DNA from 3 places in the Janthinobacterium rivuli genome. Region 2 is predicted to be linked to each of the others. Evidence: predicted binding sites of a transcription regulator. Region 2 holds the regulator's gene; each other region holds the start of a gene.
The links. The regulator FNR, encoded in region 2, switches genes on or off when oxygen is low (the NO sensors DNR and NnrR bind a similar motif). The targets are predictions, from matches to a motif close to TTGATNNNNATCAA.
Positions count from the first base shown of each region.

Region 1: a site for FNR is predicted at 2,889-2,902, ahead of cydD (thiol reductant ABC exporter subunit CydD). Genes of this name have one in related genera too.
Region 3: a site for FNR is predicted at 4,058-4,071, ahead of cqsA (alpha-hydroxyketone-type quorum-sensing autoinducer synthase). Genes of this name have one in related genera too.

Region 1 is NZ_CP121464.1:2,791,836-2,797,025, reverse strand. Features, by position in the region: gene P9875_RS12870 (amino acid ABC transporter ATP-binding/permease protein) at 1-1,139, opposite strand, end outside; gene cydD (thiol reductant ABC exporter subunit CydD) at 1,136-2,824, opposite strand; gene P9875_RS12860 (GbsR/MarR family transcriptional regulator) at 2,963-3,520, shown strand; gene P9875_RS12855 (hypothetical protein) at 3,624-3,803, shown strand; tRNA gene P9875_RS12850 (tRNA-Arg) at 3,893-3,967, opposite strand; tRNA gene P9875_RS12845 (tRNA-Pro) at 4,062-4,138, opposite strand; gene glmM (phosphoglucosamine mutase) at 4,220-5,190, opposite strand, start outside.
Region 2 is NZ_CP121464.1:288,491-293,680, forward strand. Features, by position in the region: gene ccoP (cytochrome-c oxidase, cbb3-type subunit III) at 1-451, shown strand, start outside; gene ccoG (cytochrome c oxidase accessory protein CcoG) at 454-1,836, shown strand; gene P9875_RS01225 (FixH family protein) at 1,891-2,415, shown strand; gene fnr (fumarate/nitrate reduction transcriptional regulator Fnr) at 2,419-3,177, opposite strand; gene P9875_RS01235 (response regulator) at 3,417-5,190, shown strand, end outside.
Region 3 is NZ_CP121464.1:5,305,729-5,310,918, forward strand. Features, by position in the region: gene rmuC (DNA recombination protein RmuC) at 1-59, opposite strand, end outside; gene P9875_RS24070 (group II truncated hemoglobin) at 65-460, opposite strand; gene P9875_RS24075 (MFS transporter) at 592-1,857, shown strand; gene P9875_RS24080 (GIY-YIG nuclease family protein) at 1,870-2,217, shown strand; gene P9875_RS24085 (MarR family winged helix-turn-helix transcriptional regulator) at 2,275-2,724, shown strand; gene cqsA (alpha-hydroxyketone-type quorum-sensing autoinducer synthase) at 2,746-3,993, opposite strand; gene P9875_RS24095 (sensor histidine kinase) at 4,146-5,190, shown strand, end outside.

The DNA.
Region 1 (5,190 bases), 2.5 Mb from region 2:
TTGCCCGCGCCGCTGGGGCCGATCAAGGCCACGCGCTCGCCATCGGCGATGTGCAGCGATACGTCGTGCAAGATGGCAACGTGGCTGCCCGCATGCGCGGCGCTCACGTGTTCCAGGCGCAAGCCCGGCGCGGCATCGACGGGCGGCGTCACCACGTCGTCTCCTTCCAGGCGCGGCGCCAGGCGGCGTATGGCCAGCAGCATGCGGCCCGCTTCCAGCGCGCCGCGGCGCAGTCCCGCGAACGGTTCCACGGCCGTCAGGGCGATCAACAGGGCCAGGGCCGCCAGCGGCACACTCATCGTTTGCTGCTGCACCAGCGCGGCCACGGCCAGCAACACGCCAGCCAGGGTCGCGCTGCCCGCCACGCCATACGCGGCGCCGGCGGCAGTTTCCAGGCGCAACAGGGCGAAATCGGCTTGCGCCAGCGACCGGTCGATCTGCCCCAGCGCCGCGCACTGGGCGTCGATGCGGCCCGCCATCACGAGATCCGTCTGGCCCGCCATCAGGTCGATGGTGCCGGAGCGCAATTTTTCGATGGCGCGTGTACGCACGATGGCGGGACGGCGGGCGCGTTGCGCCACCATCCAGCTGATGCCGCCGCCGGCGGCCAGCAGCCACACGGCCAGGCCCAGGCCCAGCTGCCACTGCATCACGCCCAGCGCCACGCCGGCCAGCAAGGCTACGCACAAGGCCGTGAAAGCAGGCACCAGCAGGCGCAAATACAGCGATTCGAGCGCGTCGATATCGGCCGTCAGGCGGAACAGCAGCTTGGCGGGCTGGCGCAGCAAGCGGCTGGCCGCTTCCGGGCGCGACCAGCCACGGAACAGCCGCACGCGGATGCTGGCCAGCGCGGCGAACGTGGCGTCGTGCGTGACGAGCCGTTCCGCATAGCGCGAACCCGTGCGGCCGATGGCCAGCAGGCGGATACCGGCCGATGGACCGAAGACGTCGAACAGGATCGCCGTCGACGCGTGCAGGCCGGCAATCGAGGTGGCCGTGATAAACCAGCCGGACAAGCCCAATAAGGCCATGCCGGACACCGCCGTCAGGGCCGCCAGCAAGGCGCCGCCGATCAGCTTGCCGGGCTGGGCCAGCAGCAATTGCCGCAGCACGGGATTGAGCATCATTGAATTTTTCATGCCTGCCGCTCCTGCGCCGATACCCGGGCATCGACCTGCACCGTGCGCTGCAGGCGGCCAGCCAGCACGGGGTCGTGCGTGGCGACGATCATCGTCTTGCCTTGCGCCAGTGCCAGCAAGGCGTCCGTGACGCGCGCCGCCGTTTCGCTGTCCAGGTGCGCCGTCGGTTCATCGACCAGCAGCAAGTCGGCATGCGGATGCAGGGCCACGCGGGCCAGCGCCAGACGCACGGCTTCGCCGCCGGACAAGCCCTGGCCGCCATCGCTGAGCATGACGGCCGGCTGCGCCTGCGCCACGGCAGCCAGGTCGGCCAGGTGCAGCGCCTGCGTCACTTGCGCGGCGCTGGCGCCCGTGCGGCCCAGGGTCACATTCTGGCTGACGGAGGCGGCAAACACGTGCGGGCGCTGGCCCATCCAGGCCATGCGCTGGCGCAAGGTATTGACGGTACTGTCGGTCAGGCGCACGCCGCCGATGCGGATGTCTCCGCCGCTGGCGGGCAGCAAGCCGGCCAGCAGCGACAGCAAGGTGGTCTTGCCGGCGCCGCTGGCGCCCAGCAGGGCCACGTGCTCGCCAGCGCGCACGCTCAAGTCAAAGTGGTCGAATACGGGCGCTTCGCCAGGGTGGGCAAAACGCAGTTGATGGATGTCGATAGCGGGCGGCGGCGCCACGGCCATGGCGGCAGCGGAGACGGCAGCCACTTCCACGCCAGCCCCAGGCAGCGGCACGCCGTCGGCCGCCAGGTCGTGCAGGCCGGCCAGGCCCGCTTCGCCGGCCGCCTTGTCGTGCCAGACGGCGGCCAGTTCGCGCAAGGGTTCGAAAAACGCGGGCGCCAGCAACAGGATGAACAGGCCCTGCCCCAAGGTCAGCTCGCGGCCCCAGGTGCCGAAATTGATGCTGCCCAAGAGGGAGAAACCGATGAAGGCCGCCACCATGGCGACACCGAGCGCGGAAAACAGTTCCAGCACGGCCGACGACAAAAAGGCGATGCGCAGCACCACCATCGTGCGCCGGCGCACGGATTGCGACGAGGCGTCGAGCCGTTCGGCCGTGGCATCGACGGCGTCGAGCGCGCGCAGGGTGGCCAGGCCGCGCAGGCGGTCCAATAGAAAGGCGTTCATGCTGCCCATTTCCACCATTTGTGCGCGGCTGGCCGCTTGCGCGCCCATGCCGACCAGGGCCATGAAGACGGGAATCAACGGCGCGGCGATGAGCAGGATCAAGGCGGCGATCCACGACAGCGGCGTCACCACGGCGAGGATCACGACCGGCACCAGCATGACTTTCCAGCGCGCGGGCTTGTAGCGCACCAGGTAGGGCACGATGGCTTCGGCCTGTTCGGCGATGACGCTGGCCGCCTGGCCCGACTGCGCACGCTGGCGGTCCAGCGGCGAACGGCGCGCCAGCGCTTGCGCCACTTGTGCGCGCAAGGTGGACAGGTGCACGCGCGCCGCCGCATACATGCGCCGCGCGCCCCACGCTTCGCAGCCGGCCCGCAGCACGCCCAGCAGCAGCACGCCAGCGGCAGGCAGCAAGGCAGCGCGCCACGCTGCACCGTCCAGCATGGCTTGCACGGCCCAGGCCAGCAAGGCCGCTTGGGGCAGCCACAGCAAGGCGGCGCCGCCCTGCGCCAGGCTGGCGGCACGGGGAAGAATAAAGCGGGGCAAGGACAGTGGCGTAGTCGGCATCTCTATACTTTTTGAGTTTTCAGAATTTTCTGTAAATTCGATATTTTGTATAATACTGCGAAACATGACATATATCAATTGACCCTGCGGGTGTGGCGTGAAAAAATTCAGATAATTATGAAAACTCAACATATCCAAATGACGCCGCTGATCCTGACCTTCGTCAGCCATTTCGGCGAGATGGGCAGCCGCTGGGGCTTTAACCGCACAGTGGGGCAAGTGTACGCCTTGTTGTTTGTCGCGGAGCATCCTTTACACGCGGATGAAATCGCGGAACACCTGAGTTTTTCGCGCTCGAACGTGAGCATCGGCCTGAAGGAATTGCAGGGCTGGGGCTTGATCCGCCAGTCGCGCATCCCCGGCGACCGGCGCGAGTATTTTTCCTCGCTGGGCGATGTGTGGCAAATCTTCCGCGTGGTGGCCGCCGAACGCCGCCGCCGCGAAGTGGCGCCCACCTTGACGGTGCTGCGCGAATCGCTGCTGGCGCCGGCCACGGAACCCGTCGACCAGTATGCGCAGGAGCGCATGCGCGAAATGTATGAATTGGTCGACTTGGCCAACACCTGGTTCGACGACTTGCAGCGCCTGTCGCCCGAATCGATGGCGCAGCTGATGAAAATGGGCGCCAAGGTGCAAAAACTGCTCAACGCCAAGGATCGCCTGTTTGGCAAGAGCCCCGACGACGGCGATAAATAAGCGCGGCGTTTACAGCGCGCATACGCGCCGCGCCTGACTCTTTACACTGTCTTTATGCCCCTCTCGCTATGCTGGCTGGCACCACCCTTGCGAAGGAGTCCTCATGCATGAATCCCCGTTCCAGCCACGCGCGCGCAATGTGCTGCGCCAGCATTTGCCCGTGCGCGAACGGCTGCGCCTGGCGCGCGTGACCAGCAAGAAAGTGCTATCGCTGTGCTCGGCCCTGCTGTGCGCGGCGCCGCTGCTGTATTTGCTGAGCGTGGTGCTGTGCGCGCAGCCCTGAAGCGGTGCGCGGAAACTGAATGAGGGAAAAAGATGCGGTGCGGTGAGTTGAGGCAGCTTGCCGCCGCATGATTGTGGCCAGTATGAAACTGGTCCGCCCAGAGGGAATCGAACCCCCATTCACGGTTTAGAAGACCGTTGTCCTATCCGTTGAACGATGGGCGGAGAGGTGCAGTATTTTAGTCCATGCGCGCCAGCAATGAAATGCTGGCGCGGAATAGAAAACGGGCTGTCATTTCTGACAGCCCGCTTATGACTTTGGTCGGAGTACAAGGATTCGAACCTTGGACCCCCTGGTCCCAAACCAGGTGCGCTACCGGGCTGCGCCACACTCCGAAGACAAGATAATAACGCCCCCACCCAATTTCGTCAATTGCCATAGACGAATTAGATGGAAATAACTATCGACGCCTGCCTTTACACAGCCACTTTATCGGCGATGCGGCGCGCCATGCTTTCAGCGTTCGCTTTATCCTTCGCTTCCACCATCACGCGGATCAGCGGTTCCGTGCCCGAAGCGCGGATCAGCACGCGGCCCGTGTCACCCAGCTCGGCCTCGACCAGTTCTTTCTCGGCCACCATGGCGGCATTTTTCTGCCAGTCGAAACCGGGCGCCACGCGCAGGTTGATCAGGGTTTGCGGGAACAGCACCAGTTCGGCCAGGCATTGCTGCAGGCTCTGTCCGCTGCGCTTGAGCGCGGACAATACTTGCAGCGCGGAGACGATGCCGTCACCCGTCGTGTGCTTGTCCAGGCACAGCAAATGGCCGGAGCCTTCGCCGCCCAGTATCCAGCCCTTTTCCTTCATGACTTCCAGCACGTAGCGGTCGCCCACCTTGGCGCGCGCAAAGCCGATGCCCTGCTGCTTGAACAGCACTTCCAGCGCCATGTTGGTCATCAAGGTGCCGACGGCACCGGCCACGGGGCCTGTTGCCAGGCGGTCCTTGACCATGACGTACAACAGTTCGTCGCCGTTATACAGGCGGCCCGTGGCGTCGCACATGATCAGGCGGTCGGCGTCGCCATCGAGGGCGATGCCCAGGTCCGCGCCGTGCTCGACGACGGCTTCGGCCATGGCCTTGGTTGCCGTGGCGCCGAAGCCCGCATTGATGTTGAAACCGTCGGGCTTGTTGCCGATGGCGATGACTTCCGCGCCCAGCTCATGGAACACGTGCGGCGCGATATGGTAGGCGGCGCCGTGTGCGCAATCGACGACGATCTTCAGGCCGCGCAGATCCAGCTCGTTCGGGAAGGTGCCCTTGCAAAATTCGATGTAGCGGCCCTGGGCATCGTCCAGGCGCTTGGCGCGGCCCAGCTTTTCAGATGGCACGCAGGCCATCGGTTCGTCGAGCGCCGCTTCGATTTCCAGCTCCACGCTGTCGGGCAGCT
Region 2 (5,190 bases):
GGGCTTTCCCAACCTGACGGACAAGGACTGGCTGTATGGCGGCGAACCCGACATCATCAAGACCACCATCCTGCACGGCCGCAATGGGCAGATGCCACCGATGGGCGCCGCCCTGGGCTCCGAAAAGGATGTCGAGAACGTGGCCCATTATGTGCTGAGCCTGTCCGGTTCGACCTCGGATCCCGTCAAGTCGGTGCTGGGCAAGGCCAAGTTTGGCGCCTGCATGGCCTGTCATGGCGCCGATGCCAAGGGTAACCAGATGCTCGGCGCGCCGAACCTGACGGACAAGACCTGGCTGTACGGCGGCAGCGCCGACACCATCATGGAAACCGTACGCAAGGGACGCAGCAACACCATGCCTGCCTTCAGCGATTTCCTCGGCGAATCCAAGGTACACGTGCTGTCGGCGTATGTCTGGAGCCTGTCGAATCCGCAGGCACCCGCCAAGTAAAAATGGAACCTCAAGTCATCAAGATGTATGCGGCCCGCGAGCAGATCTACCCTCGCGAGGCCAAAGGACGCTACGCTACCTGGCGATGGGTATGCGTATGGCTTACCCAGCTCGCGTTCTACGGCTTGCCGTGGTTGACCTGGAATGGCAGGCAAGCCCTGCTGTTCGATTTGACCACGCGCAAGTTCTACATTTTCGGCGTCGTGCTGTGGCCCCAGGATTTCATCTATCTGGCGGCCCTGCTGATCATCTGTGCGTATTTGTTGTTCCTCGTCACGGCCATTGCCGGGCGGGTGTGGTGCGGGTTCTCTTGCCCGCAAACGGTATACACGGAAATTTTCCTGTGGGTCGAACGCCGCATCGAGGGTACGCGCAGCGCGCGCATGGCCCTCGACAAGCAGGGCCCCTCCGTGCGCAAGGCGTTCAAGAAGACGGCCAAGCACCTGGCATGGGGCGCCATCGCCCTGTGGACGGGCTTTACCTTTGTCGGCTATTTCACGCCGATCAAGGAACTGGCGCAGTCGGTGACCACCCTGAACTTCGGTCCTTGGGAATGGTTCTGGGTCTTGTTCTACAGCCTGGCAACCTACGGCAACGCGGGCTGGCTGCGCGAGCAGGTGTGCAAATACATGTGCCCCTACGCGCGCTTTCAGAGCGCCATGTTCGACCAGGACACCTTGATCATCACCTACGATGCCAAGCGCGGCGAACCACGCGGCGCCATGAGCAAGAAGGCTGGCAACAACGACAAGCTGGGCGACTGCATCGATTGCACCCTGTGCGTGCAGGTGTGTCCGACCGGCATCGATATCCGCAACGGCCTGCAGTATGAATGCATCGGCTGCGCCGCCTGCGTCGATGCCTGCAACAGCGTGATGGACAAGGTCGAGCGGCCGCGTGGCCTGATACGCTACAGCACCGACCATGCGATGGAAAACAACTTCAATTCGAAGCAGATACGCCAGCGCGCCATGCGCCCACGCGTCCTGATCTACACTTCCATCCTGGCCCTGATCATCATCGCCGTATGTACCTCGCTGGCCCTGCGCACGCCCCTGAAAATGGACGTGATCCGCGACCGCGGTTCGATGGGACGCGAAGTGGAAGACGGCATGATCGAAAACGTCTACCGCCTGCAGATCATGAACACGTCCGAGCAAAGCCAGCATTTCAAGATCAGCGCTTCCGGCTTGCCGGGCCTGACCTTGCTGACGCGTGAAGAAGTGACCTTGCAGCCGACGGAAACGCTGGGCTGGCCGATCCGCCTGCGCGTGCCGCACGGCGTCGGCGAGAAGGGTTCGAACAAGATTGCGATCGAATTGCAATCGCTGGACAACCCCTCGCTGCATGTGCGCGAAAGCGCGGTATTCATCGTGCCGCGTTAAAGCAGGAAGGCCGGTTCCCGCATGGGGACTGGCCGTTTACACAGGAGAAATACCATGTCCGACAGTCTGAAACTGCAGCCTCCCGTTGCACCGTGGTACAAGCATCGCTGGCCATGGCTGCTGATGATCGGTCCCGGCCTGTCCGTGGTCGTCGGCAGCTTCATGGGCTATATCGCGTTTACGCAGCCCGATGCGCTGGTGGTGGGCGACTATTACAAGCAGGGCAAGGCGATCAACCAGGATTTGAAGCGCGACACGATCGCCAGCGACCTGGCGATGGCTACCAGCTTGTCCTACGACGTGGCGTCAGCGCGCCTCAGTGGTTCCGTGCACAGCTTCGGCAAAGCTTACCAGGGTCCGCTGCAGCTGCACCTGGCGCATGCGACCCTGCCGGAAAAGGACATCAAGCTGCTGGTGCGGCCCGATGCGGCCGGCAATTTCTCGGTGGCGCTGCCGATGCTCGAGCGCAGCCGCTGGCAAGTGCTGGTGGAAAACGACAAACGCGAGTGGCGCCTGTCCGGCATCTGGACCTGGCCGCTGCAACGCAGCATCGCGCTGCACGCCGATGAAGAGCTGTAGGCCTTATTTGCAGACGTCGGTACCGGCCGTGATGGCCTTCAATTTTGCCGGCTGCAAGATTTCAATTTCTCGGTTCGAGACGCGCAGCCAGCCTTCCTTCTTGAACTTCGACAGCAGGCGGCTGACGCTTTCGATGGTCAGGCCCAGGTAGTTGCCGATTTCCTCGCGCGACATGCGCAGCTGGAATTTGCTGCTCGAATAGCCGCGCGCTTCATAGCGCGACGCCAGGTTGACGATGAAGGCGGCAAAACGCTGCGTCGCCTGCATATTGCCCAGCAATAGCATGACGCTTTGCTCGCGCGTGATTTCCTGACTCATCATGCGGTGGAAATGGCGCAGCAGGGTCGGCATATTGCCCAGCAATTGTTCCAGGCTGGAAAACGGGATTTCACACACTTCGCTGTCTTCCAGCGCCACCGCATTACAGTGGTGGCGGTCGGCGCTGATGGCGTCCATGCCCAGCAGTTCGCCGGCCATCTGAAAGCCCGTCACCTGCTCTTCGCCACCGGGATTGATCTGGTACGTCTTGAAGTGCCCCAGGCGGATCGCGTACAGGTTCTGGAACGAGTCGCCGATGCGGAACAGCGAGGCGCCGCGCACGATCTTGCGGCGGCGGCCGATGATCTGGTCCAGCCTGTCCATGTCGCCCATATCGAGGCCCATCGGCAGGCACAATTGATGCATGCTGCAGGTCGAGCATCGCGCACGCAACGCTTCCACGTTCACTGTAGGCAAGGTTGGAGTGAGTAGCGCTTCAGTCATGTCGGTACCTTTTAGAAAATGCAACAACAAGTTTACTGCATACAGGGTTGCCGTGTGCCAATTTCACGGCAATTTCGCTGAATAAACGACGTTCCGACTTTAATTATATGGCAACATCGTCAAAAGCCCATGCGGGGAGGGCAATTTGCGCGGCGCCGCTTGCCAAGCTGGGGTATTGATAGGAAAATTCCTGACAGCATTACTTGCCGCCTGTGCCGTCCGGTACTGAAAAGGAAATCATGAAGCCTCTCGGCATCAAAGCAAAAGTCGCGCTGGCCACCAGCCTGACCTCGATCGCCATGATCGCGCTGGTCACCATGATCCAGGTGCAGCACATGCGCGACGACTTCACCCGAGTACTGCTGAGCCAGCAGTCATCCCTGATCAGCCGCACCGCTGCCGAGCTCGACGACAAGCTGGGCATGCTGCTGCAGATCGTCACCCTGACGGCCCGGCAGCAGCCGCCGGAACTGATCGCCCGGCCCGCCCAATTGCGCGAATACTATTCGCGCCGCTCGATGCTGGTGCTGTTCGACGACGTGCTGGTGCTCGACGCGCAAGGCGCCGTCGTGGCCGACATGCCGGAAGTGCCGGGGCGCGCCGGCATCAATGTTGCCGAGCGCGAGTATTTCCAGACCGTCCTGCGCACGCGCCAGCCCATGATCACCGAACCGATGCTGGGCAAGTCGAGCGGCATGCCCATCGTGCAGATGGTGGCGCCCGTGCTCACCGCCGATGGCCAGGTGGCCGGCGTGGTGATCGGCGTGCTGCGCCTGTACAAGGACAATCTGCTGGGGCGTTTGCGCTCGGAAAAGGTCGGCAAGAGCGGCTATTACTTCATCCTCACGCGCGGCGCCGTGCCGCGCTACGTGCTGCACCCCGATACCAGCCGTTTGCTGCAGCCGCGCCAGCCGAACGCCAATCTGACGACGACCCAGCTGCTGAAGGAAGATGGCGAAGGCAGCATGGTCAGCACCAACAGCCGCGGCATCACGGCCGTCAACAGCTTCAAGCGCCTGAAATCGGTGAACTGGCTGCTGGCCAGCTCGCTGCCCGTCGACGATGCCTTCGAACCATTCGATGGCGTGCTGTACCGGCTGGTGCTGTGGAGCATCCTTGCCTCGCTGCTGGCCGCCTTTGTTCTGGGCTGGGTCACCGTGCGCCTGCTGTCGCCGCTGGTGCGCCTGCGCGACACCCTGCTGGCCCTGCGCACCAGCGGCAGCCGTTTCACCCCCGTGCCGGTGCAGCAGCGCGACGAGATCGGCGAACTGACGGAAGCGTTCAACGGCCTGATGAGCGAACGCGACCGCCTGCAGCAGGAACTCGAAGCGCGCGCGGCGGAGCTGGAGCAGGAACGCGACCGGGCCGAGGCGGCCAACCGCGCGAAGAGCGATTTCGTGGCCAACATGAGCCATGAAATCCGCACGCCCCTCAATGCCGTGCTGGGCATGGTGTATTTGCTGGGCAATACCAGACTCGACACGGAACAGCGCAAGTATCTGACCATGGTCAGAGTGGCGGGCCAGTCGCTGCTGGGCATCCTCAACGACGTGCTCGACTATTCGAAGATCGAGGCGCGCCGCATGGAATTGTCGCCCGTCGAATTCGACCTCGACGAAGTCATGAATACCCTGGCCACGACGATGACGATGAATGCGGGCGAAAAGGAACTGGAACTGGCCATCGCCGTCGAACCCGACGTGCCGCGGCGCCTGGTGGGCGACGCCCAGCGCCTGCAGCAAATCCTCGTCAACCTGGCCGGCAACGCCATCAAATTTACCGAGAGCGGCGAAGTGGTGGTGGCCGTCAGCCTGGCCGAGAGAGAGAGCGGCCGCGCCTGGCTGCGCTTCGAAGTGCGCGACACGGGCATCGGCATGACGGAACTGCAGCAACAGCAGCTGTTCGCCGCGTTTTCGCAGGGCGACCAGAGCATCACGCGGCGCTTCGGCGGCACGGGCCTGGGCCTGGCCATCAGCAAGCAGCTGATCCACATGATGGGCGGCGACATCGCCG
Region 3 (5,190 bases), 1.3 Mb from region 2:
AATAAAACGATGGCGACGATGGCGACGCCCAGCAGGCTGTAAAACTCGATAGGGCTCATGGGTGTCAGTCAGGTTTGTTGCGCATCCAGTCGGCCGTCTGATAGAACGATTCCATCAGGCGCACGCGCAAGGATTCTTCGATGCCCGTGTCTTCCATGGCCCAGGCCATGGCGCGCAGCCACTGGTCGCGCTCGCTGGTGCCGATGGCGTAGGGCAAGTGACGGGCGCGCAGACGCGGGTGGCCGAATTTTTCGATATACAAATCCGGTCCGCCCATCCAGCCCGTCAGGAAGAAATACAGCTTGTCGCGCGAACCGTCCGTCGAGGGCGGATGCATGACGCGGATGCCGGTGAACTCGGTTTCGAGTTCCATCAAGTCATAAAAACGGTCGACCATTTCGCGCAACACGGGGGCGCCGCCGATGGTCTCGTACAGGGTAGGGGCAGTGGTATCAGTCATGGCCGCCATGATAGCGCAAGCGCCGGCGGCCCATGCGGCGCCGGCGCCTCTGCCACAATAAAAAGCAATATACTTGACCACTCAAGCTTATATCAACTACCATGCAATCTTTAAATACAAATACAACCACCATGTCGACCACCGCAGAATCGCATTTGCTACGCAATACCAATTTCCGCTGGCTGCTGGGCGGCGGCCTCGTGTCCATGCTGGGCGACCAGTTCAGCATGCTGGCCCTGCCCTGGCTGGTGCTGAGCCTGACGAACGATAGCCTCAGCCTGGGCATCGCCGTGGCCCTGATGGGCGCGCCGCGCGCCGTGCTCATCTTGTTCGGTGGCGCCATCGCCGACCGCTACTCGCCCCGGCGCGTGCTGCAGCTGAGTAAATATGCGAACGCCGCCATCCTGCTGGCGCTGTCCGGCCTGCTGATGCTGGACCAGGCCAGCCTGGCGCTCGCGTATGCGGCCGCGCTGGCGCTGGGCATCGCATCCGCCTTCGCCATTCCCGCCGGCACGGCCATCCTGCCGCAAGCCGTGCCGCCGCCATCGTTGCAGAGCGCCAATGGCTTGCAGATGGGTGCGCGCCAGTTGTCCTTGCTGGCCGGCCCCCTGCTGGCGGCGCTCGTGCTCGGCGCCCACGGGGGCGGGCAGAAAACCGCTATGGCGGCGCTGGCCGCCGCCTTTGCCATCGATGCGCTGACGTTTCTGTTTTCCGTCTGGACCTTGCGGCAAGTCAAGCTGCGGCCACTGGCAGCGGCCACGGTGCAGGGCATGTGGCGCGACATGGCGGCGGGCCTGGCCATGGTGTGGCGCGACCTTCCTTTGCGCAGCTGCTATGCCTACTGGGCCGTGGTGGCGTTCTTCGTCATGGGTCCGCTGCAAGTGGCCTTGCCCGTGCTGGCCGGCGAGCGCCTGCACGGCGCCGCGGCGCTGGGACTGCTGATGGGCGCGCACGGCGCCGGCACCCTGGCCGGCATGCTGGCGTCCAGCCTGGGCGGCACTTGGCTGCGACGCCGCTTCGGCGCCACCCTGCTGCTGGTCGATGCGGTCGTCGGCCTGCTGCTGATGGGGCTGGGACAAGTCGACACGGCCTGGCAAGGCGCGGCCCTGCTGGCCGTGACGGGGCTGCTGGGCGGCTACTTGCAGGTGGCCATCTTTACGTGGATACAGCGGCGCGTGGCGCCCGCCATGCTGGGCCGGGCGATGGCGCTGTTCATGGGCATCTTCCTGGGCCTGGCGCCGCTGTCGGCGGCCGCCACGGGCGCGCTGCTGCGCCACGTCACCGTGGGCGAACTGTTCTGCGGCGGCGGCGCCCTGCTGCTGGCCGCCGCCGTGGCCGCCGCCCTGCTGACCGGTATTCCCCGCATCGGGGAAGCCGATTGCGTCATTCAACCTTGAGAAAGTTTCACTATGGATAAAACACAGCAAGCAGCCCTGAAAGCTGCTTACCGGCAACAGCCGCCGCCGCTGGGCATCATCGCCCTGCGCCACTTGCCCAGCGGGCGCACCTTGCTTGAAAGCAGCCGCAACGCGCCCGGCATGCTGAACCGGCACCGCTTCGAACTGAACCTGGGCAAGCACCGCAATGCGGCGCTGCAGGCGGACTGGCGGCGCGACGGCGCGGCGGCCTTTTCCTGCACGGTCATCGATACGCTCAAGCTTCCCGACGATCCCGCCTTCGATGCGGACGCCGAACTGGGCGCCCTGCTGGATCTGCACCGCGCGCACTGGCTGGAACAGGGTCAGCCACTGTATTGAACTGCGGTGCATTACACTTGCGTACTCAAGCACTTCGCAGTAAATACAAAGGATGGCATGAACGATCACACTCCCCTCTCGCCGGACGGCGATGGCGCGCTGGACTTTTGCCTGCGCCTGGCGCGCGCCCAGGCGCTCATCGTGCGCCGCTTCGACAGCACCCTGGGCAATTTGCATGGCCTGAGCTTCAGCGACTATCAATTGCTGTACCAGCTGCAGCGCGCCCCCGGTGCGCGCCTGCGCCGCATCGACCTGGCCGAGCGCCTGGCGTTGACGGCCTCTGGCGTCACACGCTCCCTGATGCCGCTGGAAAAGATTGGCCTGGTGGCGCGCCAGGCCGATGCGCGCGACGCGCGCGTCGGCTATGCCGTGCTGACGGCCGCCGGCCTGACATTGCTGGAACATGCCAGCGCCACGGCGCAGGCGGTGGGACGCGAATTGCTGCAGGACGCGCCGGCGGAACAACTGGCGGCGCTGTCGGCCATCCTCGGCAAGCTGGCCGGCTGACGCTGCCAGCCGGCCAGCCGCTTAGACGAGCGCCAGCTTGCGCAGGCGCCGCGTCGACTGCCACTGTTCCACGCCCGCTTCGGCGCGAATGGCGGCGCAGCCCGCCAGCACCCGGTCGATGGCCGCCTCGTCGAGTCCCGCGTTCAGGGTCAGGCGCACGAGGGCGCGGTTCTTCGCCGTTGCCGGAGCGCAAAACATGGCGCCGAAAATACCTTGCCGTTCCAGCGCCTGGCGCAGGGCCAGGGTGGCCGGTTCGCCGCCCGCCTCCAGCGCCACGATCTGCTCCGTGCCATCGCTGACGTTGTAGCCCAGTTCGCGCAAGCCTTCGCGCACCTGCAGCGTATGGCGCCGCAAGGTGGCGCGCCTCCCATCGGCGGCCATGATGAAATCGAGCGCCGCGCCCAGCCACGCCAGCTCATGCGCCAGCAGGCAGGAACTGAAGATGGCAGGCCGTGATTCGGACAAAAAATAGCCCTTGAAGCGGCTGGAACAGCTGATGAAGCCGGCCCGGCCCGCGAAGGCCTTGGCCAGCGACGCCGTGCGGAAATGCACGCGGTGGCCCAGGCCCCACGCTTCCACCAGGCCCGCGCCCTGCGGACCATGCGTGCCCAGCGAGTGCGACTCGTCAACCACCACCACGCAGTCGCTGCGCTCGGCGATTTCGAGCAATTCCAGCAGCGGCGCCAGACTGCCGTTGGTGCTGTACAGGGCGTCGACGACGATCACGCCGCGGCCATGCTTTTCCACTTGCCGCCGCAGATGGGTCATGTCGTTGTGCAAGAAAGGCACGGCCTGGGCCTGCGCCGACAGCACGCCTTCCCACAGCGAGGCGTGGGCCTGCATGTCGAGATAAACGGGAATGCCGGGGCTGGCGATACACTGGATCAAGCCCACGTTGGCCGCCATGCCGGACTGTGCCAGGATACCGTCCTCGCAGCCCATGAAACGGGCCAGCCGGCTTTCCAGCCGGTGCTGTTCGCTGCCTTCCTGCAAGTACACGGCCGACATCAGCATGCCGCCCGCATGCGCCTGCAAGGATGCCACCTGGGCCGCCACCAGCGCCGGCTCCGCGGCGATGGACAGGTAGTCGTTGCCGGCCAGGAAAATGGCATGGGCCGGTGTCGGTTGCCAGGCGTGGGGATGCTGGCCGCCCAGCAATTTTTCGATGCGCGTGATGTGATGCGCATCCATGCGCCGCACGATGTAGTCTGGCAGGCAGTGTTCGGCACGGGCGAACGATGGGATGGGCAAGCTGGTAGCGATGGTCATGAGTTTTCTCCTAGGGAAATGTTTGCTGCGGATTAAAGCCTTGACCGTCTAGCCGACCCATCCATTGACGTATATCAATGTCCGGCGAGATAACCGTTCAACCAGGAAAATTTACGCGATGATAATGTTCTGAAGAGAATCAAGGCAGAGTCATGACGCAGCAATTGCAAGCACGATGGACATACTGGCGCAGGCGCCTGCTCCATTCGCTGCTGCATGAGCGCATGCCGCATGAAAACCTGGCCGGCAGGGTCGCCATGCTGGCCGCCGTGGGCACGGTGGCGATGCCGCTGTACTATTTGCTGTGGCATTACTTTTTTCCGCAAGCCTATGAAAACCTGACCTTGCGCCTGACGGGCGTGGGCATCTGCGTGGCCGGCCTGTTTGCCCGCCGCTTCTCGGCCCGCTGGCTGTCGCGCTACCTGCTGTTCGCGCTCAGCTACATCCTGCCCTTCTTCTTTACCTTCATGTTTGTGATGAACCATGCTTCGTCCATCTGGAGCGAATCGCTGCTGATCGGCCTGGTCGTGCTGTTTCATTTCGAAACGAAACTGGCTTGCCGCGCCTACCTGATCGGCACCTGCGCCGCCTGCCTCGCCGTCATCCTGCAAGGGGAAGGCGGCTTCCTGCTGCAGCGTGAAGTGCTGCAGCAACTGCCCGTGCACTGGTTCACCATTGCCGCGCTGTCCGTGGTGAAAGTGGGCAGCAAGGTGCTGGAACGGGAACGGCTGGCAGGCCTGGCGGCCGGACTCGGTTCCGTGGCGCACGAGCTGCGCACGCCGCTGACCAGCGTGGAAGCCAATGTGCGGGGCATGCGCCGGCTGCTGCCGCAGCTGGCCGGCCTGGTGGACGACATGCCCCCGCTGCAGGAAGCCCTGACGCGCATCCAGTTCGAAGTGCGCCACATGCAGCACATGATCGATTTGTTCCTGATGAGCGCCAGTGCCGTGAACCGCAACCTCCAGCCCAGCCAGGCACTATCGATGCTGGCCATGGTCAGCTCCGTGCTCAAGCGCTACCCATTTACCGGCAACAGCCAGCGCGGCAGCGTCAAGGTGGACGTGCGCGCCGACTTCCAGTTCGCGGGCCAGGACGAACTGTGCGTGGTGATCCTGCTGAACCTGCTGAGAAACGCGCTGAAAGCCATCCAGCGGGCCGGCAAGGGAAGAGTGCGCATCGTCATCGACGGCGCCCGTC